Regions from separate parts of the uncultured Chloroflexus sp. genome, predicted to be linked through region 2. Evidence: riboswitches for the same ligand, from Rfam matches in the RefSeq annotation. Region 2 holds a riboswitch; each other region holds the start of a gene.
What was found. A riboswitch is a leader RNA that binds a small molecule or an ion and turns the genes downstream of it on or off. The one in region 2 is predicted to bind S-adenosylmethionine.

Region 1 (10,664 bases), on a different contig from region 2:
GAGATGTGCGCCTTGCCACCCGCCCTTCATTCATTGGACACCCACAAGCTTAGGATGCCTTAACCTTTATTGTACCACTGCCAGATAGCCTGTCCATACGGTTAAGAAAACTGTCATCAGCGTAACCACGCTAAGGCGGTTGTCACGACGATAATCGAGTAAAACAGCAGCGCTAACGGGAATCCGCCGAGCAAAATGATAAAGCCGATGTACGGCAACGATCCACAAGCATACGCCACACTAACGACGATCATCAGCATGCGACCACGCTTTCGCCCGGTCGCCCAATCGATGACGCGCGAAAGGGCATTACCGGTCATGGGACCGAGCAAAAATGCGACGATGAAACCGAAGAAACCGGCCCAGCCAATCACTACCCCCGCAGCTAGCGTTACTACTAGTGCGTAAATGAGCGCAACGACCCCAGCCGCTAACAACTGCGGCGGCTCAACTTGATAATTGACTGGCGTGCGCTCGCGGGCACATTCGGGGCAAATTTGCCCGACCGGCGTTGCCCGCGCACATTCCGGACAGATCGGACGCCCGCAACTGATACAGCGCAACCCCGTCTCGCGCTGCGGATGGCGGTAGCAAAATAATGTCTCGGTTGCTGGCTCAACGTGGGGCGCCGGAGCTTCTTCAACAGTGATCGGTTCCTCGCGTTCGCGCACTTGCACTCCCGTCGGCGCAAGTAATTCGCCAGCGGCCAACCGTGCCTCGACGTGTTCGAGTGTGGCTCGCGCTTCACTGTTCTCTGGATCAACCGCCAAGGCGCGCAGCAGATATTCGCGCTTGTCGCGGTACGGTCGCACTGCGGCGGCCATCCCGAGCAAGGCTTCAACGTGATTTGGGTCTATCTCAAGTGCTTCACGAAACCGCAAGCGCGCCGTCACCGTATCGCCGGCAATGAACGCTGCTCTGCCAGCAGCAGTCAACTCGGCCGCGGTTATGGTTGACTCAGTCATAACGCCTCCGCAAAATGAAAAAGTAGTAGGGAGCATCGTCTGGCGCCGGCGCTTCATAAATCCGACGCAATATCGGCTCCCAGAGAAGGTTCGGTGTAAAAGGCGGCGCAAGCAACCACCGTCCGGTTAACCTGCGGGTGAGCAGACTCGGCGCACCGTAGTAATGGCTGAAATCAAACAGCTTGAGCGCCGTATCACTCAAATATGGTCGGCAAACCTCAACCACAAATCCGGCTCGCTCAAATCGTTCAGCCCACTCTGCTCGGCTCAAGGTGTTGTAGTGGTAAGAAATACGGTTAAACCACTGCCCATACCGACTACCATCAAGGCCGAGCCGGTTAAGGAACCACGTTCCCAGCAGCTCGCGAGGAAACTGATCGCCTACTACCGACGCCACAAACAGCCCACCCGGACGCACCACGCGCGCTACTTCGCGCAAGGCCTGATCGAGGGGTTTGACATGTTCAAGCACACAGTTCGATATCGCCGTCGCAAATGATCCATCGGGAAAAGGCAGTGCTGCGCCGTCAGCAACGCAGAGACCGGTATAGACGCCGCGCCGGGCCGCTTCATGCGTATCACTTACCCGCGGATCAATCCCAACAATCTGCTTACCCGGCAAGGCAATCTGCACGAACGTGCCATCACCAGACCCGATGTCGATGATCGGCTCGGGCAGATCAGGGGCCAACTCAGCAAAAAGGCGTGCTTCAATCGAGCGAATCATGGCTCGATGAATCGGTAATGTCAGCAGATGTGGTCGTAAGTAGTCAGGCATAGGTGGACGTTGACCTCGGTGCGCCCCCCGAATCGGGGAATTATACTTACTCATTTGTTATTAGACACGATGACAGCCTATAGGGCGAACACCCCTAGGCGCATCATCATCGCACATCGCGCTGATCGCTTTTTTGACTTACCGCTCTCATTGTACCGCGTTCACGCTATTCAGTGACGCCTAAGCTACGAAACAAACGCTCATACTCATCAACCGTGCGTTCGGTGCTGAACAGCGCCGCGACGGCTTCCCGTGGCCGAACATATTGCTCGCGATGAGCGATAATCTCAAGAATAGCCTCAGCCAATGCCACGGCGTCACCAATCGGAACCACCTTCCCCATCCCGGTAAGCAACGGCGGCTGACGTACACCCGGCAAATTGCTGGCAACCGTCGGTGTACCGCATAACATTGCCTCAACCTGTACTAGTCCGAACGTCTCGGTCGAATTGAGCGATGGCACTACTAAGACATCGAGATTGGGGAAGAAGGCGGCCATCTCAGTCGGGTTCAGCGTGCCGAGGAATGTCCAATGGTCGCGAAACCGCTCAAACAAAGGTGCCAAACGAAGGGCATACGCTTCCTCACCTAGCACCTGCTGATATTGACCGGCGAAGAGAACACGTGCTGTCGGGTAGACGGCGAGAATGCGCGGCAAGGCTTCTAATAACACCTCCACCCCCTTCTCGGCTGCCAACCGCGCAGCCATGCCGATCACCGGCCCGTGTAGATTCCAGCGCCGCCGAAACGCAGCAATCTCGGCTTCGGATACATCAACTACCTCAACCGGTGGTGGGATAATCGTTACCTTGTGACGCCACCGCCGTAGGTAGGGCGAATGATCGGCAAAATCTTGGGTATAGGCAACGATCCGCGTCGCCAACGCCGCCGCCGCCTGATTAGCTGTATCTACAACCCGATTCGCCACCCGATTGAGCATACCCGGCGGCAGTTTAAGATCGCTATGGTAAGTCAGCACCACCGGCTGCTTGAGCAATTTGCCGCGCAGTGCCAACCCCGGCGCATCAAACTGTGGCAAATGCAGACTCATAGCATCATGTTCGAGTGAAAGGCGCGTGGCTAACCAACCAAACGTGGGCATCAGCACGCCTTTACTTATTCGGGCCAGCACCGGCGCACGCACCACGCGCACACCATCGCGCAGTTCAACCTTTGGCAAACTCGGATCGTACTGCGAGGTAAGTACAGTCACCCGATGCCCACGCCGCGCTAAGCCACGGGCTAATCGTTCAACATAGATGGTCAAACCACTTGTGTACGGACGATAGTAGGTCAGTGCGCAGAGAATTCGCATACGATCTCGTGAAATAAAGAACGAGAGGCAATCAACCTCTCGTTCGTAGACGCCTCTGGAGGCGACGGCGGGAATCGAACCCGCGAATGGCGGTTTTGCAGACCGCTGCATTACCACTTTGCTACGTCGCCATCGCTCCTTATTGTAGCATAGGCAGGCTTACCTCGCAACTTGTACGAAATCGTGGTGAACTCCCGTGCAACCCCTCGAAACTTGCTTCTAACAACCTTCACCCCTACTTCGTGGTTGAGCTTGCCGCCTCTACAGATCGCACTGCAATTGCCCCTACCACTGCCCCTACCACCCGCACCAAATCGGTCGGTGCTAATCCAATCATCACCCCGCGTTGGCCAGCATTGACATAGATGATCGGATGCGCCAGCGCCGACTCATCAAGGTATGACGGCCACCGTTTCGCCGTCAACGCCAGCGCACCAATGCCACCGACCCGCAGGCCAGTCAGACGTTCAGCTTCAGCGTGTGGCGCCATCTCGCATCGTTTGACTCCGGCTAATGTTGCAAGCCGTTTGAGATCAAGCTGACAATCAGCCGGCACCATCGCCAAGGCTGGTCGCACGCCGGCGCCGAGCACTACTAACGTCTTGCAGACTTGCGCCGCTGGGACGCCAATTGCCGCCGCTACCGCCACTGCGTCCGGCGCTGCTGGATCGTACTCGTGAATGGTATACGTGATGCGCTGGCGATCGAGCAGGCGCATCGAATTGAGTTTATCTGCCATAGAGATGTTTGATCACCGTTCATTGACAGCTATCGCTAACGGTACGCGAGCGGGAACGAGCGGGATGGTCACCAAAAACGTTGACCCTTTACCGGGCTGGCTCGTTGCTGCAATCGAACCACCCATTACCATGCACAACCGCTGGGCTATCGCTAAACCTATCCCAGCGCCGCTGTGGCGTTGGGTTAACGCTTCGTCAAAGCGGACGAACGGCTCAAACAGTACCTCGAGCTGTTCGCGACTCATGCCAATGCCGGTATCGCTCACACTGAGTCGCAGCACTGCCGGCCCCTCCCCATCATCACAGATTGCTACAGCCAATTTGATCTCACCTTGGCGAGTAAACTTCACCGCATTTTGCAAGAGGTGCAACAAAATCTGGCGCACCTTAGCGCGATCAACCTCGATGATCGTCGCCGGATCAACTGCCAGATCGATCGACAGCCGGTTGCTATGCGCATTCGCCCACGGCGCAATCGCAGTTTGCACTTCGTCGATGAGCAACCCCAGCGGCCAGCGTTCTCGACTCACCACCACATCGCCGGCCTCGAGCCGGGCAAGATCAAGCACATCATTAATCAGGCTCAGCAACTGTCCGGCTGATTCTCTGATGCGTCGGAGGCGAGTGATCGCAAGCTCCGGGCTTAGTGCGCCTTCCTGTGCGTCTTCGTGCAATAATTCGCTGTAGCCGATGATGGTATTGAGCGGTGTGCGCAACTCGTGGCTCATATTAGCCAAGAATGCGCTTTTGGCTCGCATCGCCACTGTCGCCGCAACGCGAGCTTCAGCCAATTCACGCTCAAGGGCGACAAGATGGCGTTGCAGTTCGGCCCGCTGCGTGCGCTCACGCCAGCTATACCACCCTAACGCTACGCTCATCCCGCCAAGCCCAGCCAAGGCCGCGAAACACCAGCCGCTGCCAAATGCCAAGGCGAGCACTGCTGAGGCAACCCACACGCCCAATAACAACAGAGCCACCCGCTGCCAGCTTGCCGATGGCAACCATAACCATTGCTTAAGCCACAATCCAGCGTGCTTCAATGAATCCTCACCCACTGGCACGGAAAGGCATCTATCTCTAGAGATCACTGTTATCTTACCGCAAACCAGTGTGGAGGTAAACAGCTTCGTGCAACTGGCGCATACACTGTGCTGCGCTTACTGAAGGCTGCAAAACTGACTTCTTATGCATTCCTCCTGCTATTCAGCCGCCAACCGATCAAGGAAATCACGGATCAATACACTCTGCACGTCAAGGTCAGTCAGAAAAGCGTCGTGACCGGCATCAGTAGCAATCAAGTGCGTGGTAAACGAACGGCCCACCGCTTGGGCTGCCGCCTCCATCTGATAGGTCTCGCTCGGCGGGTAAAGCCAGTCACTGCTGTAGGCCAAGCCAAGGAACCGCGCCCGCGCTTGATCAAAGGCCGCCGCCAGCGAACCGTAACGCGCCGCTAGATCCCAACTGTCCATGGCGCGGGTGATGATAAGGTAGGAATTGGCATCAAACCGATCGTTGAAGCGGGCCGCTTGATGTTCGAGATAGTGTTCAATCGCAAAGTGCGGCCCAAGATCGAGCGTACCGGGATCACCACGCCGACCAAAGCGTTGCTCCAGCTTCTCTTCGCACAGATAGGTGATATGGCCAAGCATACGCGCCACTGCCAGACCGTCGCGCGGCGGTTCGCCATCGTAATAGTCGCCGCCTTGCCAGCGTGGATCAGCCATAATCGCGCGCCGGCCAATGTAATTCCACGCCACTGTTTGCGCACTTGAGCGAGCGCTAGTTGCTAGCAGGATCGCTCCGCGCACCCGTTGCGGATATTCCACTGCCCATGCTAACGCTTGAAACCCGCCCATTGAACCACCGGCCACCGCCAGCAATGTCTCGATGCCCAACGCATCGATGAGACGCCGCTGAGCATGCACCATATCTTCAATCGTGATGATGGGAAAGCGCGATCCGTAAGGCTTACCATCAGCCGGGTGTGGGCTTGAGGGACCGGTTGAACCACGACAACCGCCGATCACGTTTGAGCAGATGACAAAATAGCGGTTGGTGTCGAATGCGCGTCCCGGCCCGATCATTCCGTCCCACCAGCCCGGTTTACGGTCAGCGGGGCTATGGTAGCCGGCAGCGTGCGCATCACCTGACAAGGCGTGGAGGATCAAGATCGCATTCGAGCGATCAGGGGCTAGCTCACCGTATGTCTCGTAAGCCAGCGTCAACGGTGCCAGCGTTGCACCACTCACCAACGTCAGCGGTGTTGTCCAATGCATGCGCTGGGTGCGCACATAGCCAACCCCCTCTGGGGTTGGCGCATGAACGAAAGCTTCCATCAACATCTTCTCCTGACTGCAAGGAAGCCGGGCAGCCGGCAACAGCGGCGACACCGTTGTCGCCGCGATGCCCGCTGTGTATTATGACGGCGTCCCGGCCAGCGCTTGATCGAGATCGGCCAAAATGTCGTCGATCGTCTCAAGACCAATCGAGAGCCGCACATAATCGTCGGTCACGCCAGTCAGCCGCTGCTCTTCCGGCGTCAACTGGCTGTGGGTCGTCGTGGCCGGATGGATAGCAAGGCTCTTAGCGTCACCGATGTTTGCCAGATGCGAGAAGAGGCGTAGCCGCTCGATGAAGGTACGGCCAGCCACTCGTCCGCCTTTCAAGCCAAAGCCGACGATCCCGCTCTGGCCGCGGGGCAAATACTTCTGCGCCAGCGCATAGCTCGGATGGCTCGGCAGACCGGGGTAGTTCACCCATGCCACCTTCGGATGTTCGCTAAGGTACTGAGCGACAGCCAACGCATTCTTGCTATGCCGCTCCATCCGTAACGGCAGCGTCTCTAACCCTTGCAAAAAGAGGAAGCTATTAAATGGACTGAGCGCCGCGCCGATGTCACGCAAGCCCTGCACCCGCGCTTTGATAATATACGCTAATTGACCAAACGTCTGTGTGTAAACCAACCCGTGGTAGCTCGGATCAGGGCTGGTAAATTCAGGGAACCGGCCACTGGCTGCCCAGTCGAACTTGCCACTATCAACGATAATCCCGCCAATGGCGGTGCCGTGCCCACCGATATACTTCGTCGCCGAGTGGATGACAATATCGGCGCCGTGCTGGATCGGCTGCCACAGATATGGCGTCACCGTTGTCGCATCAACTATCACCGGCACGCCGCGCTCGTGGGCGATGGCCGCGATCCGTTCCAGATCGAGCACGTCGAGCCGCGGATTTCCAACCAATTCGAGGAAAAAGGCTTTAGTGCGATCGTCAATAGCAGCCGCAAAACCGTCGTAATCGCGCGCATCGACAAAACGGGTGGTAATGCCGAGCTTTGGTAAGGTGTGGCGGAAGAGGTTATACGTGCCGCCGTACAAATCTGACGAAGCAACGATATTGTCCCCACTGCCGGCTAGATTGAGAATAGCTAGCGTCTCGGCGGCTTGCCCTGACGCCAATGCCAACGCGCCAACTCCACCTTCGAGCGCCGCCATGCGCTGCTCGAACACGTCGGTGGTCGGGTTCATGATGCGCGTGTAGATATTACCAAATTCCTGCAAGTTGAACAGACGCGCCGCATGATCGGTGTCCTTGAACTGATACGATGTGGTGGCATAGATCGGCACCGCCCGTGATCCGGTAACCGGATCAGGGGTCTGACCGGCATGCAAGGCGAGCGTCTCGAAACCGGTGAAGCGCGGAGCATCGGACATGAACAACCTCCTCAAACATTTATCAAAGTGAGCCAAATTGCAGGCAACAAAAACGCCCTCAACGTGCGATGAGGGCGTGAAATCATTGCGGCAAGCCGCGCTGCCACGTCGCTCATCTTCCAGAACACTTCTGCCGGAATTAGCACCGTTCGCACGCGGCGACGCATGCGAGGGTTGCTGCGGTTTCAACGGGCCGGTCCCTCCACCGCTCTGGATGAGTGCGTGTATGTTGTTGAGGTGCGTGTCGGTGTCGCCTACACCAATGCGTTGCGGATAATATAAATTATGCAACTCGCCTTTGTCAAGTATCTGGGCAAGGAATTTTGCCCCGTTTTCGTTCCTCGTCCCTACGGAATCGGTGATAGCTGCCCAATGCGCACTGCAACCAACTCGACCTGCACATTGCCTTGACAAAGCTTGTGCTGCTGAGTAAGATAGATATGGAACCCATAACTAGACGCGCATAAAATTATCTCGAGTATACTACCAGTGTAAAGCAAGCTCTCCTAGTTCGGCAGGACAGAGCATGGCGTGTATTAAGGTATAGGTATACTCGTCTTTTTACAGAGGTTGCCCGGCTCAATATCTGTGAACCGGGCAGCAAGGAGTTAGTGTGAAGATCGCCGGCAATTACATCTTTGCAGCTAGTCGTGAGGAAGTGTGGTCTGCGCTGAATGATCCAGAAGTGTTAGCCCGCACCATTCCCGGTTGTCAGCGACTTGAGCAAGTTGGCGAAAACGAATATGAGAGCACATTGAAGATCGGCCTGCAAGCAGTGCGCGGCGTGTACAGCGGTCGCGTAAAGATTGATAACATTCACGCGCCTGAGTCGTATGACATTCACGTCGACGGGAAAGGTAGTAATGGCTTTCTGAAAGGATCGGGCAGCATTCAGCTCCGTGAAGAAAACGGACAGACGATTCTCGACTACGGTGGTGAGGCACACGTTGGTGGAACTATCGCTAGTGTTGGCCAACGTCTCCTTGATGGTGCAGCCAAGACGCTGATTTCCCAGAGCCTTAAGGCGCTTGCCGCGCAGATTGAGGCACGGCGCAGTGGTATTTCTTCACCCACGGCTGAATCCGAGTCGGCCACACCTGCAACATCTGCTACCTCAGTATCACCACCCGCTACCCCTGAGCCGGCTGCCGCGCCACCATCTGCTCCCGTTACCCCTGAGCCGGCTGCCGCGCCCAATCCCAAACCTGCTGCGCATGCACCTGAGCCGGAAGAGTCAACCGTTGCCCGGCGCACAATTCACGTTCCTGCCGGTGAAGGTCTCACTGAAGTAGATGTTGCCCTCGGCGTTATCGAGGATTTTTTGAAAGAGCGTCCGTGGGTGCCATGGGTCATTATCGCATTCTTACTCGGTTACTTACTTGGTCGGCGCCGTTAGCCCGGCCAACAGTTCCTCGCTTCTCATTAGGCAACCTGCCCGAGCATAGGGGAGGAGGCAAGCGAGAAGGCGCGCGCATACCGATAGTCGCCTTCTCACCAAAGAAATACGCTTCATTAGATCGTTTATCGTCATCGTGCGCGACGTTTCCCTTAGTCCACACTTCATTACCCGTCGCTGTTTCATAGTATGTCGTTTACTTCACAGTCAACAAGGAGGTTGGAGCGTGACAACGATTACGGTCACCATCAACGGTGTTCGCTACACTAGTGAGGTTGAGCCGCGCCTACTGCTCGTTCACTACTTGCGTGAGCATCTCAATCTGACCGGCACTCATATCGGGTGCGATACCAGCCAATGCGGCGCGTGCGTCGTACATATCAACGGCGTGAGCGTTAAGTCGTGTACTACGCTGGCCGTTCAGTGCGATGGCGCCGAGATTACCACCATTGAGGGTTTAGCGCACGACGGCCAGCTCCACCCGCTGCAAGAAGGTTTCTGGGAGAAGCACGGTCTTCAGTGCGGGTTCTGTACCCCCGGTATGATTATGGCCGCCGCCGATCTACTCAAGCGCAACCCCAATCCCACCGATGAAGAGATTCGCCACGGCCTCGAAGGCAATCTCTGCCGTTGCACCGGCTACGAAAACATTGTCCGAGCTGTGCGCTATGCCGCCGAGAAGATGGCCGCTGCACAAGCCGCTGATTAGTCCGTTCGGCACTTGTTCACAACGAACCTAGTGAGGAGTCAAGGATGACCGCTACCGAGATGAAGGAGCGACTGGTTGGACGGGCGTTGAAGCGCCGCGAAGACCCCAAGCTGATTACCGGTCACGGCAATTATCTTGATGACATCAAGCTGCCCGGTATGCTGCACATTGCGCTGGTGCGTAGCCCTTATGCTCATGCCAAAATTGTGTCAATCGACGCAAGTAAAGCACTGGCAATGCCCGGTGTAGTTGCGGTATTCACCGGTAAGGACATGCTCGATATCAACCCGATGCCGGCAGCATGGCTGGCTTCAGGGGTGAAGAACAATCCGGTACCTCCGCGCGCGCTGGCCGTTGATAAGGTGGCAATGGTTGGCGATCCAGTGGCGATGGTGGTGGCTGAAAACCGTTATATCGCTCGCGATGCTGCTGATGCGGTTGAGGTTGAGTACGAACCGCTACCAGCAGTTGTCGATGCCCGCAAAGCGGTTGAACCCGGCGCGCCCCAGATCCACGAGGCTGCACCCAACAATATTGTGTTTGAGTGGGAATGCGGGAATAAGGCAGCGGCGGACGCGGCAGTCGCGAGCGCCGAGGTGGTGGTTAAGGAAGAGATTATCAATCAACGCCTTATTCCCACCCCAATGGAGACGCGCGGTTCAATTGCGCGCTACGATGCCACGACTGGCGAATGGACGGTCTGGATGACCTCGCAGGCGCCGCACGTGCATCGTTTGCTCTTAACTGCCTTCGTCTTCGGAGTGCCTGAAACAAAACTGCGCTGCATTGCGCCGAACGTCGGTGGTGGTTTTGGGCAGAAGATCTTCTGCTACAACGATATGGCCTTCACGATGTGGGCCGCGCGCAAGCTGGGCCGACCGGTGAAGTTTGTTGAGGATCGCTCTGAGAATTACAAGTATTCAACCCACGGACGCGACCATATTACCGAGGCCGAGCTGGCCGGTACCCGCGATGGCAAGATTACCGGCCTGCGCGTGAAGACATGGGCGAATATTGGTGCTTACTTCTCGACCGTCGCTGCCGGTAT
Region 2 (10,664 bases):
GTTGCGCCGGCGCTACGGGATCAATGTCTTGGCAGTGAAGCAAAGCGACAACAAAATGCTCGTCACCCCACCGCCAGACTATGTCTTTCGCCGTGACGACCGGATGCTCATTATCGGCTCTGATGCGAATATCAGTACGTTCTGCGATTTATCGTCATGATCTCACTTCCTACTAGCCGTTCCCTTAACCGCTTACGGCGCAGACCCATCCCGCCGCCACTCAGACTCGTCGGCGGTTTAGCTCTGTCGATAGCAATCGGCACCGGGTTGCTCTTAATACCGCTCAGCAGTACCCGACCATTATCCTTCATGGAGGCGCTCTTCACGGCCACCTCTGCGCTGAGCGTCACCGGCTTATCGATTATTACACCGGTACAAGACCTTTCATTCATCGGGCAGATTCTGCTGATGCTGCTGATCCAAATCGGCGGTGTCGGCTTTATGGTCGTCGCCGTGATTATTTTTCGTCTCCTTGGCCGGCGGATCAGCTTTACCGACCGGCTGGCGCTGAGCGATTCGCTCGGTCTTCTTTCGCCAGCAGCAATTTTAAGCCTTACGAAACGGGTGCTGATTACCGTCATCACGATCGAGGCCATTGGCGCGGCGATGTTGTATTTGCACTGGCGTACCGATCCGCGCCTCAGTGAAGGGCAGGCGCTGTTTTATGCACTGTTTCATTCGGTCTCGGCATTTTGTAACGCCGGCTTTGATCTCTTCATCGGCACTCCCGGCTTTGCAGATGGCCTCCCCCGCGATAGTGTGACCCTCTTTGTGATGGGGGCTTTGATCTTTTTAGGTGGTCTCGGTATTCCAGTAGTCGCCGATTTGACTTCGTATTTCCAAGGACACAAATTCTCATTGCATACCCGTATTACCCTGCTCGTAGTCACGATCCTCGTCGTTGGTGGGTCAGTTGGTCTCTGGCTCAGCGAAGGGTTTGATACCGATGGTGCTCTGCACAACGAACCCCTCGCTCGCCAAATCATTGTCACGACCTTCCAATCAATTTCAGCTCGCACGGCTGGCTTTTCTGGCATTGCCAATTTTGAGGAACTGACGCCGGGCAGTCAACTGCTGTTGATCACGCTGATGTTCATTGGCTGTGCGCCCGCCTCGATGGGCGGCGGCATTACGACCGGCACCTTTGCTGTGCTCTCTATTTCGCTCTGGAGCTATGCCCGTGGCCTACCCACTGCGCAGTTTAGTGGACGTAGTCTCGCGACCGGTATGGTGCGGCGTGCGGCTGCAGTGTTGACGATTTCGCTCTTTGTCGTGCTGCTCGCCACGTGGCTCATTGTGACAACCCACGATACCACGCTCGACCGTGCCGTCTTTGAAGTTGTGTCAGCTTTTGCCACGTGTGGGCTATCATTGGGATTGACTGACGAACTTAATCCCATCGGTCAGTTGGTGATCATTGCGGTGATGTTTTGGGGCAGATTAGGCGCTCTTACGATCATCAGCGCCATCGCTCGACCAAATACGTCGCCGCAACACGTGATCTATCCAGAAGAGCAGATTCTGATCGGGTAATATACTCACCGAGAACATCACCACATGCGCCATCTTTACCTTCATATTCCATTTTGCCATCGTCGCTGCTCGTACTGCGATTTTAACACCTACGCCAACCTAGAGCATCGGATTGCGGCGTATGTTGATGCGCTCTGCGCCGAGCTAGCCATGCTGCGCGAGTATCTCCCACCATTGCCGATCTCTGCTGAAGCAGCGGCGTTACGACCGAGCATCTTCTTCGGCGGCGGCACACCGAGTATGCTCACACCGGCCCAGATCGAGCGCATCTTGCAGGCGGCAGCAGCAATTGTGCCCTTAGAGCAGGCCGAAATCTCGCTCGAAGCCAACCCCGGCACGGTGTTGGGGCGCGATTACCTGCGCGATCTGCGCGTGCTGGGCATCAACCGGCTGAGCATGGGCGTGCAAAGTCTGCACGATCCAACCTTGCGCATGCTCGGACGCATCCACACCGCTGCTGAGGCACGCGCTAGCTATGAAGATGCTCGGCGAGTGGGATTTGAGTCGATCAACCTTGACTTTATCTTTGGCCTGCCCGGACAAGACTTGGCTGAATGGCGGGCCACCTTGCAAGAGGTGATAACGTGGGATGTCGATCACTTCGCACTCTACTCGCTGATTCTGGAAGAGAGCACGCCGCTCTATGCGCAAGTAACGGCGGGGCGCTTGCGCGTACCTGATGACGATCTGACCGGCGCGATGTACGAGTTAGCGATGGAGCTGCTTGGCAACGCGGGCTACCGTCACTACGAGATTTCAAATTGGGTTCGTTCCCACCCCGCTGACCGACCTGATGCCCCACCCACACTGGCCTGCCAGCACAATCTCGCCTACTGGCTCAACAGCGACTACCTCGCCGCCGGCGCTGGCGCGCACGGTCACGTCTTCCCACAACGGTACGCCAATCTGCGCCCGATCGATGGTTACCTCGCTGCGGTACAGGCCGGACGCCGCCCAATCGCCGAGACCATCCCGCTCACCAAGGCCGATCTCGCTGCTGAGACGATGTTCATGGGGTTGCGGCTCGATATCGGTGTCAGCTTCAGCCACTTCGCGGCCCGGGTTGGTCAAGCGTTAACCGACATCTATGGTACGACACTGGCCGACCTAAGCGCACAGGGGTTGATCACAATCGAGAGCGAGCGGGTACGGTTGACCGAGCGTGGGCGGATGGTAGGGAATAAAGTATTCGCTCACTTTGTGTGATAGCATCGCGCTAGCGCACAATGCCTCTGCATACCAACCACTGCTCAGCAAAAGAGGGTCATAGGCAAGCAATTTCTCGCTTGACACAGCTATTTGCCGCAGCCTCACAATCGTGTTATAATCGCGCACAACGTTCGCTTGCGCCATGGTGCGTCGGCGAACTTCAGATGCTCATCGAGATGGGCTGAGGGACTGGCCCGATGACGCCCGGCAACCCCCGTCAGGGAAGGTGCCAAATCCAGCGGCAATGGACAACATTGGCCGGAAGATGAGAGGAACGACGTGATTATCGGAGCCTCTCGCCGCGCGAGTGGCTCCATCTTATTGCAACGCCTATGGAACTCCGCACTGTCTGGTGGGAAGATGATACCGTTCGCCTGATCGACCAGCGCAAGCTGCCGCACACGTTTGAAGTGGTGCATTGCACCGAGTTAGCCCACGTCGCCCATGCGATTCGCAGCATGCAAGTGCGCGGCGCGCCGGCGATCGGTTGCACTGCTGCCTACGGGATGGCATTGGTTGCCCGCCAGAGCAGGGCTGCTACTCCAGAGGCGCTGCTCACCGAGCTGCAGCAAGCGAAGGCAACCCTCGACGCTCAACGCCCGACCGCAGTGAACTTGGCATGGGCAACGACGCGCATGCTGCGCCGGGCCGAGGCGGTTGCGGCAGAAGGAGCAGACGCGATCAAGGCGGCGCTACTCGCTGAAGCTGAAGCTATTTACGCCGAAGACCTCGCGATGTGCCACGCCATCGGTGATCACGGTGCGCCGCTGATCCCACCTCGTGGCCACGTGCTCACCCACTGCAACGCCGGTGGCCTCGCCACTGCCGGCTACGGCACCGCGCTGGCGCCGATCCGCACTGCCTTCGCCCAAGGCCGCCCGATCCACGTCTTTGTTGATGAGACCCGCCCCTTCTTGCAAGGTGCGCGCCTGACGGCGTGGGAACTGTTGCAGGCCGGCATTTCGCAAACCTTGATTACCGACAATATGGCTGCTTTCATGATGCAACGCGGCCTCGTTGATTGCGTGATCGTCGGCGCTGACCGCATCGCCGCCAATGGCGATGTTGCTAACAAGATTGGCACCTACGGGTTAGCCGTCTTGGCTCGTTATCACAACATCCCCTTTTACGTCGCCGCCCCCTCCTCCACGATTGACCTCGCTACCGCCAGCGGCGCTGAGATACCGATTGAGGAGCGCGATCCCGCCGAAGTAACCCATATTGCCGGCGTCGCCATTGCACCGCACGGCGTTCAGGCTGCCCATCCAGCGTTCGACGTAACACCGCACGAGCTAGTAACGGCCATTATTACTGAACGCGGCGTGGTGCAGCCACCGTTCATCGATGCTCTCCGACACCTTGCGAGCGGATCATGAGTGGCTTTGGCGCATTTCAACCGGCTTGCCGGCCCCTGCTGCGCGGCGGGTTGCCGCATAACAATCCGGCAATGGTTGCCCAGTTGATCTGCCAGTATCTGCCGCAAACGCCGGCATGGCCGTTGCCGCCGCCGCGCACGCTGGCCGAGACACCGTTTGCGCTGGCGGCGCAGGGGTTGCCCGGCGTGCAGATCGATGTTGAACGCGACCGGCTAGCGGTTGAGCACGAAACCCTCGAACGTGATGCCGCGCAAGTCGGCCTCGCCTACCTTCGCGGCGATGCTCAGTTTGCTGCACTGAGCGGCCCGGCAGTAACAGTGCTGGAAGAAGTCTTGCGCCGGCTCAATACCGAAGAACGGCAACCGCTGTTGCTTAAATACGAAACGATCGGCCCGGTGAGTCTCAGCTTGGCGCTGACTGATAACCACGACCGGCCACTGGCCTACGAACCGGAATGGCGCGAGCTACTGCTCTATCTGTGCAGCTTGCGCGTCGCATGGCAGCACGAACAGGTGCAGGGTTATGCCCTGCGTCGGCTGGCCATGATCGAAGAGCCGTTCCTCGATGCGCTGTCAACGCCGCTCTGCCCGCTCACGTGGGAGGATGGACTCGATCTGCTCAACCGGTTGCTGGCCGATCTGCCGAGCCGCCGCGGTCTCTTTCTGAGCGGCGGGGTGCAGTGGGCAGAGGTGTTGCATCTGCCGGTTGATGTGATCGGCTGTCATCTAGCTGACCACCTGCAACCGCTGCTGGCTGCCGCGACGCCGCTCGCCGAATTTCTTGCCGATGGCGGATGCATGGCTTGGGGCGTGGTGCCGGCGGAAGCGCGCCTGCTCGCCAACGCGCAGAGTAGCGAGCTGCGCGATCAGACGTTGCAGGCGATGCGGCAGATCGCCGCAACCACCGGCGTTGATACGGCAGTGGTGCAGCGCCAATCGTTTATTTCGTTCACTGGTAGCCTAGCCTACCTTAACCCGGCCCAAGCCGAACAAGCCTTACAGCTCTGCGCCGAGACGGCGCAGTTAGTCCAACAAGCGGTTGGTTTTACCGAGATATAACATTGGTCTCCCGCTCATCGCGGGGTATGTAGAGGAGTACGTACCGTGAAGATCGTGGTCACCGGCTCGCTTGCCTTCGATTACATTATGGATTTTCCCGGCTACTTTAAGGATTTTATGCTGAGCGACAAAGCGCATATTATCTCGGTCAGTTTTTTGGTCGACTCGATGCGCAAGTTGCGCGGCGGCGTCGCCGGGAATATTGCCTATAATTTGGCGCTGCTCGGCGAACGACCACTCATCGTCGGCGCCGCCGGCCACGATTTCGGCGCCTATCGCGAGTGGCTTGAAGATCGAGGCGTAGACACGAGCGGGATTACGATCATCGAGCACGAGTTTACCTCCTCTTGCTTTATTAATACCGATCAGGCCAATAATCAGATTGTCGCGTTCTACGCTGGCGCTATGGGACACGATCACCACAATTCCCTCTTGGACCGCGGCTTGACGGCTGATGATTTGGTGCTGATTTCACCGACCAACCCCGACGCGATGCGCCGGTTCGCCCGCGAATGCCAGCAGATGGGGGTGCCCTATATTTTCGATCCGGGCAAGCAGACGCCCCGCCTTGACCCTGACTTGCTGGAAGTTGGCTTGAAAGGGGCGCGAGTGTTGATTAGTAACGACTATGAGTTTGGCATGATGGCGAAGTGCCTTGGGATTAGCGAACCCGAATTGATCGGCCAAGCGCCGATTACGGTGGTAACACGCGGAGTTGATGGTTCGCAGATCTATGTTGATGGTCAACTCGCTGCCCAGATTCCAATCGCCCCCGTTACCGAGGTACGCGATCCGACCGGCGCCGGTGATGCGTATTTGGCCGGGATTGCGTTTGGGTTGGCACGCGGCTTGCCGCTGGAAATGACCGGCCGGATTGCCGCGCTCTGCGCTGCCTACGCGATTGAAGAGCGCGGTTGCCAAGAGCATCGCTTTACACTGAGCCAGTTTGCCAACCGGTACCGCGCTGCGTTTGGCCACGATTTGCCGCTCGACGTCTTCTCGCTGCAGGAGGCGGCATGAAGTGGGGCATTCTTAGCGCTGGCCGGATTGCCCGCCGCTTTGCCGGCGCGCTTACTGCTTCAGCGACTGAACAGGTGGTGGCAATTGCGGCCCGCGATGGCGAGCGCGCCACGGCGTTCGCCGCCGACTTCGGCATTCCGCGCGCGTATAGCAATTACACCGCGCTGCTAGCCGATCCGGAAGTTGAGGCAGTCTATCTTGCGTTGCCCAATAGCCTGCACGCCGAATGGTCAATTGCGGCGTTGCAGGCCGGTAAGCACGTGCTCTGCGAAAAGCCAATGGCGACGACGCTGGCCGATGGGTTGGCGATGGTGGCTGCGGCGCAGGCTAATCGACGGCTGTTGATGGAAGGGTTTATGTACCGCTTCCATCCCCAGACGATCACCGTGCAACGCTTGTTGGCTGATGGCGTTATCGGCGAGGTACAGCAGGTACGTGGCAGTTTTGGCTTCCTGCTCGACGATACAACAAATATTCGGCTCAATGCCGACTTAGGCGGCGGTGCGCTTTACGACATCGGCTGCTACCCGCTGAGCTATGCCCGTATGGTCTTCGGTTCACAACCACGCACAGCGAGCGCCTTTGTCAACGGTGCGCCTATCGATTTCAGTCTCAGCGGTCTGCTGCGCTTTGATGGTGATCGCCATGCCACTATCACGTGCAGCTTCCGCAGCGCGTGGAACCAGCGGGTTGAGATTATTGGCGACGCTGGCTGGATCCATCTTGAACGTCCGTTTAACCCGACCTCCGAACAGGCGACGAGCATCGCTGTGGCCCGTGGCGGTCGCCACGTTACTGTCGAAACAATCACCATTCCGCCTGCCGACCACTTTCAGTTGGAGGCGGAAGGCTTCGCGCGGCTCGCTGCCGCCGGTGAACCCATTCCCGCTATCGGCGCCATGCCGCTCACCGAGTCACTCGACAATCTCGCCGCGATGGAGGCGCTGTTTACCAGCGCCCACACAGCAACCCATTCCGTTATTCGTGCATCAGCGTTCGTACCGGAGTGGCCGGTAGGAACGCTCACGACATCCTAGCAAAGGAGCGATTACACCGTATGACTGCCAGTTACGACGTAAAAGACCTCAGCCTCGCTGAACAGGGCCGCAAGCGCATCGAGTGGGCCGAGAAAGAGATGCCGGTGCTGCGCTTGATCCGCGAGCGCTTTGCCCGCGAGCGACCATTGGCTGGCCTGCGCATTAGCGCCTGTCTGCACGTCACCACCGAGACCGCCAATCTGATGCGCACACTGGCCGCCGGCGGCGCCGATATTGTGCTCGTTGCTTCAAATCCGCTGAGCACCCAAGATGACGTTGCCGCAGCGCTGGTTGCCTATGAAGAGATTCCAGTCTTTGCCATCAAAGGTGAGAGCAACGAGGTCTACTACAGCCATATCCGCGCCGCGCTCGACCACAATCCGCAACTGACGATGGACGACGGCGCCGATTTGGTGACCGGTGTGCTGAAAGATCGGCCCGACCTGATCCCGCACATGGTCGGCAGCACCGAAGAGACGACTACCGGCGTCATCCGGCTCAAGGCAATGGCCAAGCAGGGCGTGTTGCCCTTCCCGGTGATTGCGGTCAACGACAGTGATACCAAGCACATGTTCGACAACCGCTACGGCACCGGGCAAAGCACCCTTGACGGCATCATCCGCGCTACCAACATCCTGCTTGCCGGCAAAACGTTCGTGGTCGCTGGCTACGGCTGGTGCTCGCGTGGTATTGCCGAACGTGCGCGTGGCCTCGGCGCAAACGTGATCGTCACCGAAATCGACCCGGTGAAGGCGCTCGAAGCGGTGATGGACGGCTTCCGGGTCATGCCAATGGAGCAGGCAGCAGCAGTGGCTGATTTCATCGTCACTGCCACCGGCAACAAGCACGTGATCGACAGCAACGCCTTTGCCGTGATGAAAGACGGCTGCGTGATCGCGAACAGCGGCCACTTTAACGTCGAAATCAACATCCCGGCCCTCGAAGCGATGAGCGTTGAGAAGCGTCAGCCCCGCGCTTTTGTTGATCAGTACATTTTGCGCGACGGGCGAGCGATCAATCTGCTTGGCGAAGGCCGCTTGATCAACCTAGCGAGCGCCGAGGGGCATCCAAGTGCGGTGATGGATATGAGCTTCGCCAATCAAGCCTTAGCCAGCGAGTTCTTACTGCGCAACCAAGGCAAACTACCGGTAGGCGTACATGCATTGCCCAAAGAGCTGGATCGCGAAATTGCAGCGTTGAAATTGGCGGCAATGGGGATCACGATTGACACCTTGACCGCCGAACAAGAGGCGTACCTGAATTCGTGGCAAGAAGGAACCTAGTAGGAGTACACGACCGTGCGCCCTACCCACGGTCGTGCGCCCGCATCCGACCGGTCGGCCCGTGCCGGTGCGGTGCCGACCAACACAAATCGTGAGGATTTGTACAGTAGCAGAGGTTGACTATGGCAAACACCTTCATGAACTCGCCACGCTTCTACTTCACCAGCGAAAGCGTGAGCGAGGGGCACCCCGACAAGATGTGCGACCAGATCAGCGATGCCATCCTCGATGCTTTCCTCAGCCATGATCCAAAAGCACGGGTTGCGGTCGAGACGGCCACCACCACTGGGTTAATCGTCGTGTTGGGTGAAGTGACCTACGAGCGCGGCTACATCCCAATCGAAGAGATCGTGCGCCGCACGGTGAAAGAGATTGGTTACACCAATGCCGAATACGGCTTCGATGCCGACACCTGCGGCGTGATGGTCGCTATCCATGGCCAATCGCCCGATATTGCTCTTGGTGTAGATAAGGCGTTAGAAGCCAAGATTGGCGCCATGCAAGACGACGTGGAAGCGGTGGGCGCTGGCGATCAGGGCATGATGTTCGGCTTTGCCTGCGACGAAACGCCTGAACTGATGCCGGCGAGCATTGCCCTCGCGCACCGGCTCATCCGCCGACTCGAGCGCGTGCGGAAAGACGGCACCCTGCCCTACCTGCGCCCCGACGCCAAATCGCAAGTCACGGTTGAATACAGTTTCGGCAAACCGGTGCGCGTCGATACCGTCCTGATCAGCAGCCAGCACGCGCCTGAAATTACCCAAGAGCAGATTCGAGCTGATCTGATCGAGCACGTGATCAAAACCGAAGTCCCAGAAGCGTGGCTCGACTCACAGACCAAAATCTTTATCAACCCAACCGGTCGCTTCGTAATCGGCGGCCCCATGGGCGACAGTGGCCTCACCGGTCGCAAAATCATCGTTGACACTTACGGCGGTGTTGCCCGCCACGGTGGTGGTGCGTTCAGCGGCAAAGACCCATCGAAAGTTGACCGTAGTGCCGCCTACGCCTGCCGCTGGGTCGCCAAGAATATCGTCGCCGCCGGCCTTGCCCGCCGGGTTGAATTGCAGGTTAGCTACGCCATTGGCGTGGCGCGCCCGCTCTCGCTCAGCGTCGAAACGTTTGGCACCGGCGCAGTGCCCGACGAGGTGATTCTCAAGGCAGTCAACGAAGTGTTCGACTTGCGGCCCGGCGCGATTATCCGCGACCTTGACCTGCGCCGCCCGATCTATCGCAAAACGGCCGCCGGCGGTCATTTTGGCCGCACCGACATTGACTTGCCTTGGGAGCGTACCAACCGAGTTGAGGAACTACGCCGCGCTGCGGGGTTGTAAACGCGAAGGACACGAAGGGGTTATCGCAAAGGCGCAAAGCACGCGAAGGACACGAAGGATTGTGAGAGGGAGTGATTGCACGCTTATCCCTTGTCTTCCACTTCCTTACGCCTTCGCGTCTTTGCGTTTAACGTTCCCAGCGCCTTTGCGTCTTTGCGTTAACAAGGAGTGTTTCAATGACCGCTGCATTGCGCTGGCGACGCATTGCCAGAACGTTGTACGACTACGCCCTCCTTACCATCGGTGCGCTGCTCAGTGCGACTGCTGTCCGCTTCTTTCTTGTGCCCAATCAAGTTGTGACCGGTGGCATCACCGGCGTTGCCCAGCTCCTCAACACATTTCTTGGTACACCAGTCGGTATAGTGGTCCTCATCTTGAATGTACCCTTACTCATTGCCGGCTGGCGTTACCTCGGCGGAGCCGTGTTCGGCGCGCGCACACTCTACACAGTCGTCGTGATGTCACTCGCCATTGACGGCCTTGCCCCCTTCGCTCGCTCCATCACTAACGATCCCTTGCTATATAGCCTCTACGGCGGTCTCATCGACGGACTAGGGATTGGGTTAGTCCTGCGCGCTCGCGGTACGACCGGTGGAAGCGATATTCTGGCGCGCTTAATCGAACGGCGTTTTAGCATTCAACCGGGCCGCAGCCTGCTCGGGTTCGACACACTCGTCTTTACCGCTGCCTTATTTAGCTACGGGCCTGAAAAGATACTCTATGCACTGTTGGTGGCATTTACCGCTAGCCGCACCATCGACACCGTATTGGCGGCCGGCAAGGGCGCACGACAGGCGCTAATCATCACCTCAAC
Region 3 (10,664 bases), on a different contig from region 2:
CGCTGCTAAGAACTGAACACCTTGGTTCACTACGTTCATCGTACAAATTTTCACAAGAGCTGTCAAATCGGCTCATTCTGACGAATGCGGCGGTAGAGGGCCTCAGTTTCGGGCAGCGGTTCTATCCCCAACTCTTCGCGCAACGCCTGCACACAGCGGGTATACGAACGCATCGCCTGCGAACGGCTACCGGCGCGGGCGTGAGCACGCATCAGCAACTGGTAAGCCTCTTCGTAGCAACGGTCGCGGCGCAACACCTGCTCGGCAATCTGGATCGCCTCGTTGTGGCGACCTTCGGCGCTCAGTTGTTCGGCGTAGGAAACAGCCGTCGCCAAATAACGCGCCAACAAGCGCTCACGCTCTTCAATCGTCCACGAATCGTAAAGCGATTCGGCAAGGTAATCGCCACGGTAGAGTTGAAGCGCAGCCTGTGCGCTGCGGCGAGCAAAATCGGGATCGGTTGTGGTTTGGGCGCCGCTGGCGCGCAATTCAAACTCATCAACATCGATCCATGCACCGAACGAGGGGGCAAAGCTATAGGCCAACCCTTGCCGGCGAATGAAGAACGGCGGCACCCGCGGCGGGCGATGGGGTTCGAGGGCCGCATTGAGCGTATTCAGCGTCACTTTAAACTGGCGCTCAGCGGCTTCGAGATCGGCATCAGGCCACAGCCATGCGCAAATCTGCTCACGCTGCACCCAATTCCCACGCATCGTCAACAGTAACTGAAAGAGCTGGCGGGCCTTTTCGCGTTGCCACTCGCGGGCTTGAATCTCTTGATTACCGCGCCACACCCGAAACGCACCCAGCATCTGCACGCGCAGGGTAAAGCCGGGATGATAATCATCAACCGTATCATCGGCGGCGATTGAGGGGAAACCCTGCCGGAGCAAGCGCATTGCAGTCTCGCGATGAGCCGGCATTGTACGCGCGCGCAACAGCAACGGCACCAATGCAGCAATATCACGCGGGCCAAACAGACTCGGGCCGATCAACACATTCTCATACCCATGTTCCACCGCCTCGCGCATCACCTGATCTATCAGCGGATCAACGCTCGCACCCCGGCCAGCGCGCAACGCAGCCAACGCACGCCACAGATGGACGAGGAACAGACCGAAGGTATCGTGGCCGGCTTGAAAGCGTTGCTCGGCCTGATCAAGCCATTCGTAACCGCGCGGATCATCTGCAACCAGTGTCACACTCCCCAACGCAAGCAGCATCAACGCCGCCACCCATTCATCGCCCGATGAAGCGGCCAGTAACAATCCTTCGCGGGCATCGGCTTCGGCCCGCGCCAAATCGCCGGCATGGCCGTGGAGCAAGGTCAAGCCAAGGTAGCCTTCAGCGCGGGTGCGAGGCACTGTCACCTGTTGCAGCAAACGCAAGCCGCGGCTGTAATGTTGGCGCGCAGCGTTATCGTCGCCGCGAGCGATCAATTGATAGGCATGGCCAAGGCGCAATTCTGCTAGCGCTTCGGTCACAAGGTTGCTGCTCTGCTGAGCTTCGAGCAACATACGGTGGGCGAATGCTAGCGCCTGCGGGCCGACGCCAAGCATCGCATTGATCAGCGCCAGCAATAAGAGCGGTTCACGATGAGCGGTAGCGCGGGTAAACGGGTGTTCTGACCAGAGCCGTTCTTCGAGCAATTGGCGCGCTTCCTGCAACCGGCCAGCGCGCAGCAACAGGCGTGGCCGCAACGTTTCAGCGTGCGCAGCGTACAGATGCTCCAGACCATGCGCCATTGCCAGCTTACGCGCCGTCTGTTCAAGCCGCAGCCCAATATCAGCTCGACCACGATTCGCCCAATTCTCGGCCTGCATCAACAGCAGCTCGATCCGTTCTTCACCGCAATGGCGGGGAAGCAGTTTAAGCGCGCGGCGGAGCAAATCGGTCGCCGGCGCGGGTTGGACGGTATCGAGGTAGATCGACGCTTGGCCACGCAGACAGCGTGATTGGCCAAGACGATCGTTCTGGGCGGCAAAGGCGCGTTCCGCGCGCCGATAGGCGGCGAGCGCCGCCTCGAGGCGGTTAAGTTGATGGAGCGCAGCGGCCTGTATCTCAACCAATTCCGGCGCTTCATCGCTCGACAGCGCAAGCCGGCGCATCCAATCCAACACCGCCTCCGCCCGCCGCTCGGCGAGCAATGTCCGCGCAAGAGGGAGGAACGTGGACACAGCAGCCGGATCACCGGCAGCAATCTGATGGTACAGCGCACTCTCTCGATCGCCAGTGCGTTGAAAATAGGCTGCCGCTTGCCGGTGCAGCGTAGGCCACTCCGGATCAGCCGCGGCGCGGCGAGCCAGCCAAGCGGCAATAATTGGTTGAAAGCGCACCCCATGATCGCCGAAAGGTTCGACAAAAAGCCGGCGTCGGCGCAATTCAGCAATCAAGGCTGGGGCATTGAGCGCTGGATCAAGCGCCGAGCAAATACCGGGTTCGAGCCAACGCAGACCGGCGCTACGTTGGAGGCAGCGGCGCAACGGTGCGGGCAGCGGCGCCAACACCTCACGTTCCAGATATTCGTCAAGTGCTGGCGTGACGTGTTCGCGCAAACCCAACGAACTGCGCCAATCAGTGGCATCGAGCGCAATCCGTAGTGCCAGCGCCCAGCCAGCACTAAATGCAAGCAACTCATCGAAATCGGCTGGCAGCGTCCGTCCAGCCTGTTGCCAGAGGGCAGCAGCCTCATCAGACGTAAATGCCAATGCATCTGGCTCGACGAGCACCGCCTCACCACGGAGACGAGCGGTGGCGATCAGAGGCGAATCGGGTTCACGCCGTCCGGCCAAGACAAGATGCAACCGTGGCGGTTGGGCAACGATCAAGCGTTCGATCAGCGCACGCAAATCAGGGTGTTCATCGATCAGATGCGCATCATCGATAATCAGCAAGGTTTCATCATCGAGATCGCTAGTCAAGGCATTAATCAACGCATCGATTGTTGTCGGCGAGCGCTGAGTATCAAGGGGAGTCACACGACTTAGGGCTGCCGCGAGATGGCGCAAAAGGCGCGGAGGATCATCAGCGGCATCGGCACGGCACCACGCTGCTGGCCAGCCACCGTGAACAGCGAGTGCCGCTAGCGCGACCGTCTTGCCACTGCCGGGCGGCGCAACCACAATAGTCAACGGCGCATCAAGGGCTACCGCCAGCCGCTGCTCAACCCGTACCCGACGGACACGGTACAACGGGGCTGGCGGCGGCAGGAGCCGAGGCCGTAACAGGTATTCGTTATACTCATCTGTAACCGCTGGTGATACCATGAGGATGGCAGGGATCGTTAGTGCAATGCCTTGCATTGCCGTGATCATCATTAGGCAATGGACAGCATTGCCACTTCCATAACCGACAGATTCAACATTGCCTATTGTACACAGGGCCAGATACAATGCCAACGAACGAAGAACGCGAGCAACCCACGTCCAACCAGCCAATGCTGCCGGATTTGACCGATCCAATGTTCCAGTCGTTGCGAGCGTGGAACGAACTCCTCGCCGCCAGTACAGACATGGCCTTCGACATCGTCTTGAAAAACTGGGACTACAGTCGTAGTTTGCGCCATTCGACCGAGCAAGCAGTCGCCGACGCAATTCGCACCCAACAACGCTTGAGTCAAGAGATGATGCAGGCGTGGCAGGGCTACGTCGGCGACATTCAATCGATCATCGAACGCATGCGCAAATCGTAGTTCTTGCGCAGGTGATGGCTACATATACACACCGCCGTTAACGTTAATCTGCTGGCCGGTGATGTAGTCGCCATCGGCAGCCAAGAACACGACGGCCTTAGCAATCTCTTCGGGCAAGCCAAAGCGCCCCATTGGAATGCGGGCTTTGATCTGTTCTTGCACCTGTTCGGGCACTTTGGCCAGCATATCAGTGATGGTAAAGCCGGGTGCCAGCGCGTTGACCGTAATATTATGTTTCGCTAATTCAAGTGCTGCGGTCTTGGTGAAGGCAATAATACCGCCCTTTGACGCGGCGTAGTTGGCTTGGCCGAAATTACCGGCTTGCCCGACAAACGAGCTGATATTAATGATCCGCCCGTATTTGCGCTCGATCATGTGCGGCATCACGGCGGTGGTGCAGTAGTACACACTATTGAGGTTATTCTGGATCACGGTGCTCCAATCCTCATCGGTGAGCTTGCGTAAGGTGCGGTCGCGAGTGATACCGGCATTATTGACTAAAATATCAACGTGGCCCCACTGATCGAGCACCTGCTGCACCATCATACGCGCCTCATCAGCTCGGCTCACATTAGCCTGCACCGGCATCGCGTCACCACCAGATGATCGAATCGTATCCACCACTTCCTGCGCTGCGGCAGCGCTACTATTGTAATTAACCGCCACCTTAGCGCCCTCGGCGGCCAATGCCAGCGCAATAGCCCGCCCAATCCCGCGCGAAGCGCCGGTCACAATCGCGACCCGGCCAGCTAACTTGCCCATTGTTCTCTCCTACCAACCTTACACTTTGTTCCTTGAGCAGACGCCACGGCCCACACTATGGCGTCTGCTCGCAACGCACCTAATTGTAACGCAGTTACATACGCTCGAAGATCGCCGCAATCCCCTGTCCACCACCGATACACATCGTCACCAACGCATAGCGTCCACCGACACGATGCAACTCATAGATGGCTTTCACCGTCAGGATACAGCCGGTCGCGCCGATCGGATGGCCCAACGAGATACCACTCCCGTTAGGATTGGTACGATCCATAGGCAGACCCAGATCGCGAATCACGGCCAAGGCTTGGGCGGCGAAGGCTTCGTTCACCTCAAAGACATCGATATCATCAATCCGCAGACCAGTCCGCTCGAGCAGACGGCGCACCGCCGGCACCGGGCCAATACCCATATACTTCGGATCAACCGCGACGTTGCTGTAGCCCACCAAGCGTGCCATTGGCTTATAGCCACGCTGTTCGGCGGTGGCCCGATCCATCAACACCACGGCGGCAGCGGCATCATTAATGCTAGAGGCATTGCCAGCGGTAACTGTGCCATCCTTGAGGAACACTGGGCGCAGCTTGGCTAACTTATCGAGACTGGTATCGCGGCGCACGCCTTCATCAATAGTGAACTGCGCAGTACCGCCTTTGACCTTAACCTCGACCGGCACGATCTGCTCAGTAAAGCGCCCCTCTTCGATCGCGCGGGCCGCGCGCATATGACTCTCGTAGGCCAATTGATCTTGATCTTCGCGACTAATGCCCCACTTCGCTGCCACATTCTCGGCAGTCACTCCCATATGGCAATCATCGAACGGATCGTTCAGCGCGCCGACCATCATATCGACAGCCTTCGCGTCGTTCATTCGGGCGCCGAAGCGCATCGCCGGCAGGCTATACGGACTGCGACTCATACACTCGGAACCACCGGCAACGGCTGCATCAATATCGCCGAGCAAAATATACTGCGCCGCCGAAACAATCGCTTGCAGACCGCTTCCGCACAGCCGATTGAGAGTCAGCGCCGGCACTTCGACCGGTAAACCACCGCGTACCGCTGCATAGCGAGCCATATACATATCGTGCGGCTCGGTATTAATCACGTGGCCAAAGACAACATGCCCAATTTCCTCAGGCTGTACGCCAGCCCGCGCCACTGCCTCGCGGGTTACCAACGCCGCCAATTCAGTCGGGGGATGGTCTTTGAGACTGCCGCCGAATGTGCCAATGGCCGTGCGCACGCCACTGAGCACAACGACCTCGCGCTTTTCGCTCATGACGACCTCCTTGCGACGGATCGCCGGGCGACTCCGCCGGTTGCTACTAATCCAAGGAACAGCTACAATTATACCAGTTTCGATAACACAATCAGGGAAAAGAATTGACCATTTCAAAGAGATGTTGCATGGCGTAACCCGGCTGTAACTTCATGTGGTATATTTCACGCACTTCGATATGAAACTGTCCCTTATCAGCACACAGCAGGAGGCTGGGCATGGCCCTACGCAGCGAAGCGATAAGCAATGCAGCACTAAAAGATGGTCGGCAGGTGACAATTCGCCCGTTAGTCGAAAGCGATCGAGCGGCACTCGCCGATTTTGGGGTAAGTTTACCCAAAGACGATCTCCTCTACCTCGAAGAAGATTTCACCAATCCCGAAATTATTGCTCGCTTGGCTAACGCCTCGCACGCCGAGAATTGGCGGCAAATCATTGCACTGGCCGATGATGGTTCGATCGTGGCCTACACCTCAGCACGGCGTGTGCCCGGTTGGTCAAACCACGTTGCCGAATTACGCCTGATCGTGAAACCGGGGTGGCGTCGGAGCGGGTTGGGAACGCAGATGGCGCAAGCCATTGTGGAAGCGGCGCGTGAATTAGGTGCTCAGAAGGTAACAGTAGCAATGCTAGCCGCTCTGAAGGCTGGGCAAGCAATCTTTTCACGCTTAGGGTTCGCTGTCGAAGGGCAATTGGCACGCCACGCTATTGATCGCAACGGCGAGTTGCATGATGTGGTGATTATGTCAGCCTTCCTGCGCGTGTGATAGTGATATAAGGGGGCGGGACTCTATCACGTCTCGCCCCAATCAACATATTCTTGAAATACGTTATGCCGAACCCGCTACGCCATCTCCCCGAAGAAATCAAGCGACCGCTACGCAGTGTGCGCAATCGAGTCCAGCAGATTAGAAACCTCGTTATCGTGGCACAGGTCGCTTCTGCCCCGTTTGCCAACGCGAGTCGCGTGCATTTGCTCCTTACGGAAGATCGAAGCGCAAAGGCGCGATGTGCATTTATTGCGGTTCGTTAGAACGCCACCGCTTATTATGGTTATACCTCACCAAACGAACCAATCTTTTTGACGCACAACCCAAGAACGTTCTGCATGTCGCTCCTGAACCATGCTTTGAGCCGATCTTCCGGCGCCGGTTAGGCGCAGGCTACCTCACTGCGGATTTACTCGATCCCCACGTCATGGTCAAAATGGATATTACCAATATTCAATATCCTGATGAATATTTTGATGTTATTTTATGCAGCCATGTGCTCGAACACGTGCCTGATGATCGCAAAGCAATACGCGAGTTTTGGCGCACACTCAAGCCAACCGGTTGGGCGATCTTGTTGGTACCGATTATGGCTGAAACAACCTTTGAAGATCCCACGATCGTTGAACCAAAGGAACGACTGATTGCGTTTGGGCAAGAAGATCATGTGCGTAAGTATGGCCGCGATTATATCGATCGGTTATGCGAAGCCGGGTTTACCGTATCGGTCACAACAGTAACTGATATGGTTCCCGATCACGAGGCGGCGCTGCGGATGGGGTTGACCGCCGAGAGCGGCGAGATTTACTATTGCACGCGCTAAGAGCGGGACGGTATCCCACTCCTGTGAATTGACAACCCGCATTCTTTCCTGCTATACTTGCTTCAATTGCAGAACGCTGCACTCATCCAGAGCGGTGGAGGGACCGGCCCGATGAAACCGCGCCAACCCGGCGGATCAACGCCTGACGGGTGGCAACTCCGGCAGCACGAAGCTGGCAGATGAGAGGAGAGCGGCGTCTTCTCGCCCTCGGCAGAAGCGCGTCATCTGATCTCTCGTCGCCCCGATGAGAGGTTTTTTTATGCCCACTAACCAGTCTCCCGGCCTCAGTACGGCCGCCGTCCACGCTGGCGAACCGCGTCAGCGCGCGTTCGACGCGATCACGCCACCTATTGTGCAGAGTGCCACCTATACCTTCCGCGATAGCGCCGAGTTGATCGCCTTTCAGGCGGGTGAACGAGAGCGCGACGAGTATGGCCGGTATAGCAACCCGACCGTGCGCGCCGTTGAAGCTCGCCTCGCAGCGCTCGAGTCACCGGATGCTCCGGCAGCAGCATTGCTCTGCGCTTCCGGGATGAATGCGTTGACCACCGTGATGTTGGCGATGCTCCCTGCTGGCAGCCATGTCATCTTGACTGACGACGGCTATCGCCGTACTCGTCAGTTTATCAGCACGATGTTAGCCCGCCTCGGGGTAAGGCATACGGTGGTGGCAGCAGCCGATCCGGCAGCCATCGCCGCCGCGATTGAGCCGGGCCACACGCGCTTGATCGTTACCGAAGCGCCGACCAACCCCTATCTGCGGGTGATCGATCTGGCCGCAGTGGCGGCAATTGCCCGCGAACACCGGATCAAGACGGTGATCGATGCGACCTTCGCCACCCCCTACAACATGCACCCCCTCGCATACGGCATCGATCTCGTCGTACATAGCTGTAGCAAATATCTTGCCGGTCATAACGATCTGCTCGCCGGCGTTATCATTGGCCGTCCGTCGATCATCAGCGCCTTGCGCGAGACGCAAGGCATTCTCGGTGGAATCTGCGATCCACACGCGGCCTATTTGCTGGGCCGCGGCCTGAAAACGCTCGCCTTACGGATGGAGCGGCACAATCAGAATGGGCAGGCGGTGGCCGAATTTCTCGCCCGCCACCCGCGCGTGACCAAAGTGCATTATCCCGGCTTGCCCGATCACCCCGATCACGCCATTGCTCGCGCCCAAATGCGCGGGTTTGGCGGCGTGGTCTCATTCGAGGTGGTCGGCGATCTGCACAGTGCAATGACAGTCGTTGACCGATTGCGCTTGCCTTACATTGCCCCAAGCTTTGGCGGTGTGGAAAGTCTGGTTGAACAACCGGCGCTTATGAGTTACTATGAATTGAGTAGTGAAGAACGGCTGGCGGTGGGCATCCGCGACAATCTGATCCGGCTCTCATGCGGGATCGAAGATGCGAGCGACCTGATCGCCGATCTGCAACAAGCCCTTGCCGACGAATAGCTTATGCACTCCACCCTGCAACGCCGGCTAGCCGCCGGCCAGATTGTGGTCACCGGCGAGATTGCGCCGCCCAAGGGGGCGGCCCGCGCGCACCTTGAGACCCTCGCCACGAACATTCGCGATTATGTTGATGCGGTCAATCTGACCGACAACCAGCGTGGCATTGCCCGCATGTCGTCGTTGGGCGGCAGCGTGATCTTACAGCAACTCGGCATCGAGCCGATCATGCAGATGACCTGCCAGCACCGCAACCGGATTGCATTACAAGCTGATGCCTTGAGCGCTTCGGCGCTTGGGGTGCGGAACCTGTTAGCAATGACCGGCGATCATCCGCGCATCGGTGACCATCCCGACGCCAAGAATGTGCTCGACCTGAATTCGTTTCAACTGATCCGTATGCTGCGGACCCTGCGCGATCAGGCTACGTTTCAATCGGGTACACCACTCAAAGAAGCCCCCCACTTTTTTATCGGCAGCGTCGCTAACCCTAACGTCGAGCGAGCAGCACGACTAGAGAAGAAGATTGAAGCCGGCGCTGAATTTGTTCAGACCCAGTTAATCTTTGATGTAGCACGGTTTCGACACTGGATGGCCGATGTGCGCGCCGCTGGTCTGCATCAGCAGGCGTACATCCTAGCCGGAGTGATGATCTTGCGCCGTCCGCAGTCGGCAGTCTATTTGCGCGATAACTTGCCCGGTACACTCATGCCCGATACAGTGATCGAGCGGATGCAGCGCGCCACTGACAGCGAAGCTGAAGGCATTGCACTAGCGGCCGAACTGGTCAATGAATTACTGAGTATCGAAGGGGTGGCTGGTGTCCATATTATGTCGGTTGATTGGACTCGAGCAATCCCACGGGTGGTCGAGCAGGCCGGTTTGTTGCCGCGGCCGCCGGCGCCGGCGATTGCAGAGAATGTGCTATAACATATGGGAGGGACGATGCGTTGCATCGTCCTTAGTGTCTGAAGATAAGCGAGCAAATCAATGGCTATCATTCTCAAATCTCCAGCGCAGATAGAACTCTTGCGTGCCGCCGGCCAACTGGTGCGGCAGACGTTCAACGTATTGCGTGAGCATATCCGACCCGGCGTGACCACGGCTGAACTCGATGCAATTGCTGAAGAGTTTATCCGTTCTCACGGGGCTGAGCCGGTGTACAAAGGGTACGTCCCTGCCGGACGGCGTAACTATATCCCACCCTTCCCCGGCACGATCTGCGCCTCGATTAACGATGTGATCTGCCACGGCATTCCCAGCAAGCGCGACCGCTTACGCCAAGGCGACATTGTCGGAATTGACATTGGCCTGCGCCTAAACGGCTGGATCGGCGACGCCTGCGAAACCTTTGCCGTCGGCGAGGTCGATGACGAGACGCAGCGGTTACTCGATGTCACGCGCCGCTGTCTCGAACTAGGTATCGAGCAGGCACGAGTAGGTAATCCGCTGCGCGCGATTGGAGCGGCGATCCAGCGTTACGCTGAAGCCAATGGTTTTTCAGTCGTGCGCGAGTATACCGGGCACGGGTTGGGCCGTAATTTGCACGAAGAGCCGACGATTTTGCATTACGATGATCCCAACCAGACGCGGAAGATTGTCGCAGGAATGGTCTTTACCATCGAGCCGATGATTAATGCCGGTACAGCAACGACCAAGATCGATCGGGACGGCTGGACGGTACGCACCGCCGATGGCAAGCGTTCGGCCCAGTTTGAGCATACGTTGGCAATCTCTGACGAGGGGCCAATCATTCTCACCGCGTAGCCTAAGGGATGTTCAACGCAAAGGCACGACGGTCACAGAGCACGCAAAGGATCTTGTCGGCGGGGTAGAAGACCGCTTTGGATCGTTTCCAAACATCCTTGGCGGCTTTGCGTTCA

Region 1: another riboswitch for S-adenosylmethionine. It lies ahead of Q1A00_RS00175 (homocysteine synthase); the one in region 2 lies ahead of mtnA (S-methyl-5-thioribose-1-phosphate isomerase).
Region 3: another riboswitch for S-adenosylmethionine. It lies ahead of Q1A00_RS04760 (aminotransferase class I/II-fold pyridoxal phosphate-dependent enzyme); the one in region 2 lies ahead of mtnA (S-methyl-5-thioribose-1-phosphate isomerase).

Annotation. Positions count from the first base shown of each region.
Region 1 covers NZ_CALLJH010000001.1:40,263-50,926, reverse strand. The annotation lists gene Q1A00_RS00210 (hypothetical protein) at 117-965, opposite strand; gene Q1A00_RS00205 (class I SAM-dependent methyltransferase) at 958-1,692, opposite strand; gene Q1A00_RS00200 (glycosyltransferase family 4 protein) at 1,910-3,058, opposite strand; tRNA gene Q1A00_RS00195 (tRNA-Cys) at 3,115-3,189, opposite strand; gene Q1A00_RS00190 (YbaK/EbsC family protein) at 3,294-3,797, opposite strand; gene Q1A00_RS00185 (ATP-binding protein) at 3,810-4,838, opposite strand; gene Q1A00_RS00180 (homoserine O-acetyltransferase) at 4,998-6,134, opposite strand; gene Q1A00_RS00175 (homocysteine synthase) at 6,216-7,511, opposite strand; SAM riboswitch class I at 7,621-7,732, opposite strand; gene Q1A00_RS00170 (carbon monoxide dehydrogenase subunit G) at 8,125-8,907, shown strand; gene Q1A00_RS00165 ((2Fe-2S)-binding protein) at 9,134-9,616, shown strand; gene Q1A00_RS00160 (molybdopterin cofactor-binding domain-containing protein) at 9,661-10,664, shown strand, end outside.
Region 2 covers NZ_CALLJH010000050.1:34,579-45,242, forward strand. The annotation lists gene Q1A00_RS15750 (TrkA family potassium uptake protein) at 1-160, shown strand, start outside; gene Q1A00_RS15755 (TrkH family potassium uptake protein) at 157-1,533, shown strand; gene hemW (radical SAM family heme chaperone HemW) at 1,558-2,739, shown strand; SAM riboswitch class I at 2,908-3,014, shown strand; gene mtnA (S-methyl-5-thioribose-1-phosphate isomerase) at 3,075-4,118, shown strand; gene Q1A00_RS15770 (hypothetical protein) at 4,115-5,176, shown strand; gene Q1A00_RS15775 (carbohydrate kinase family protein) at 5,222-6,196, shown strand; gene Q1A00_RS15780 (Gfo/Idh/MocA family oxidoreductase) at 6,193-7,233, shown strand; gene ahcY (adenosylhomocysteinase) at 7,254-8,516, shown strand; gene metK (methionine adenosyltransferase) at 8,639-9,850, shown strand; gene Q1A00_RS15795 (YitT family protein) at 10,027-10,664, shown strand, end outside.
Region 3 covers NZ_CALLJH010000009.1:24,562-35,225, reverse strand. The annotation lists gene Q1A00_RS04790 (BTAD domain-containing putative transcriptional regulator) at 63-3,302, opposite strand; gene Q1A00_RS04785 (hypothetical protein) at 3,392-3,691, shown strand; gene fabG (3-oxoacyl-[acyl-carrier-protein] reductase) at 3,710-4,453, opposite strand; gene Q1A00_RS04775 (acetyl-CoA C-acyltransferase family protein) at 4,548-5,735, opposite strand; gene Q1A00_RS04770 (GNAT family N-acetyltransferase) at 5,954-6,502, shown strand; gene Q1A00_RS04765 (class I SAM-dependent methyltransferase) at 6,744-7,328, shown strand; SAM riboswitch class I at 7,408-7,514, shown strand; gene Q1A00_RS04760 (aminotransferase class I/II-fold pyridoxal phosphate-dependent enzyme) at 7,588-8,784, shown strand; gene Q1A00_RS04755 (methylenetetrahydrofolate reductase) at 8,788-9,711, shown strand; gene map (type I methionyl aminopeptidase) at 9,772-10,548, shown strand.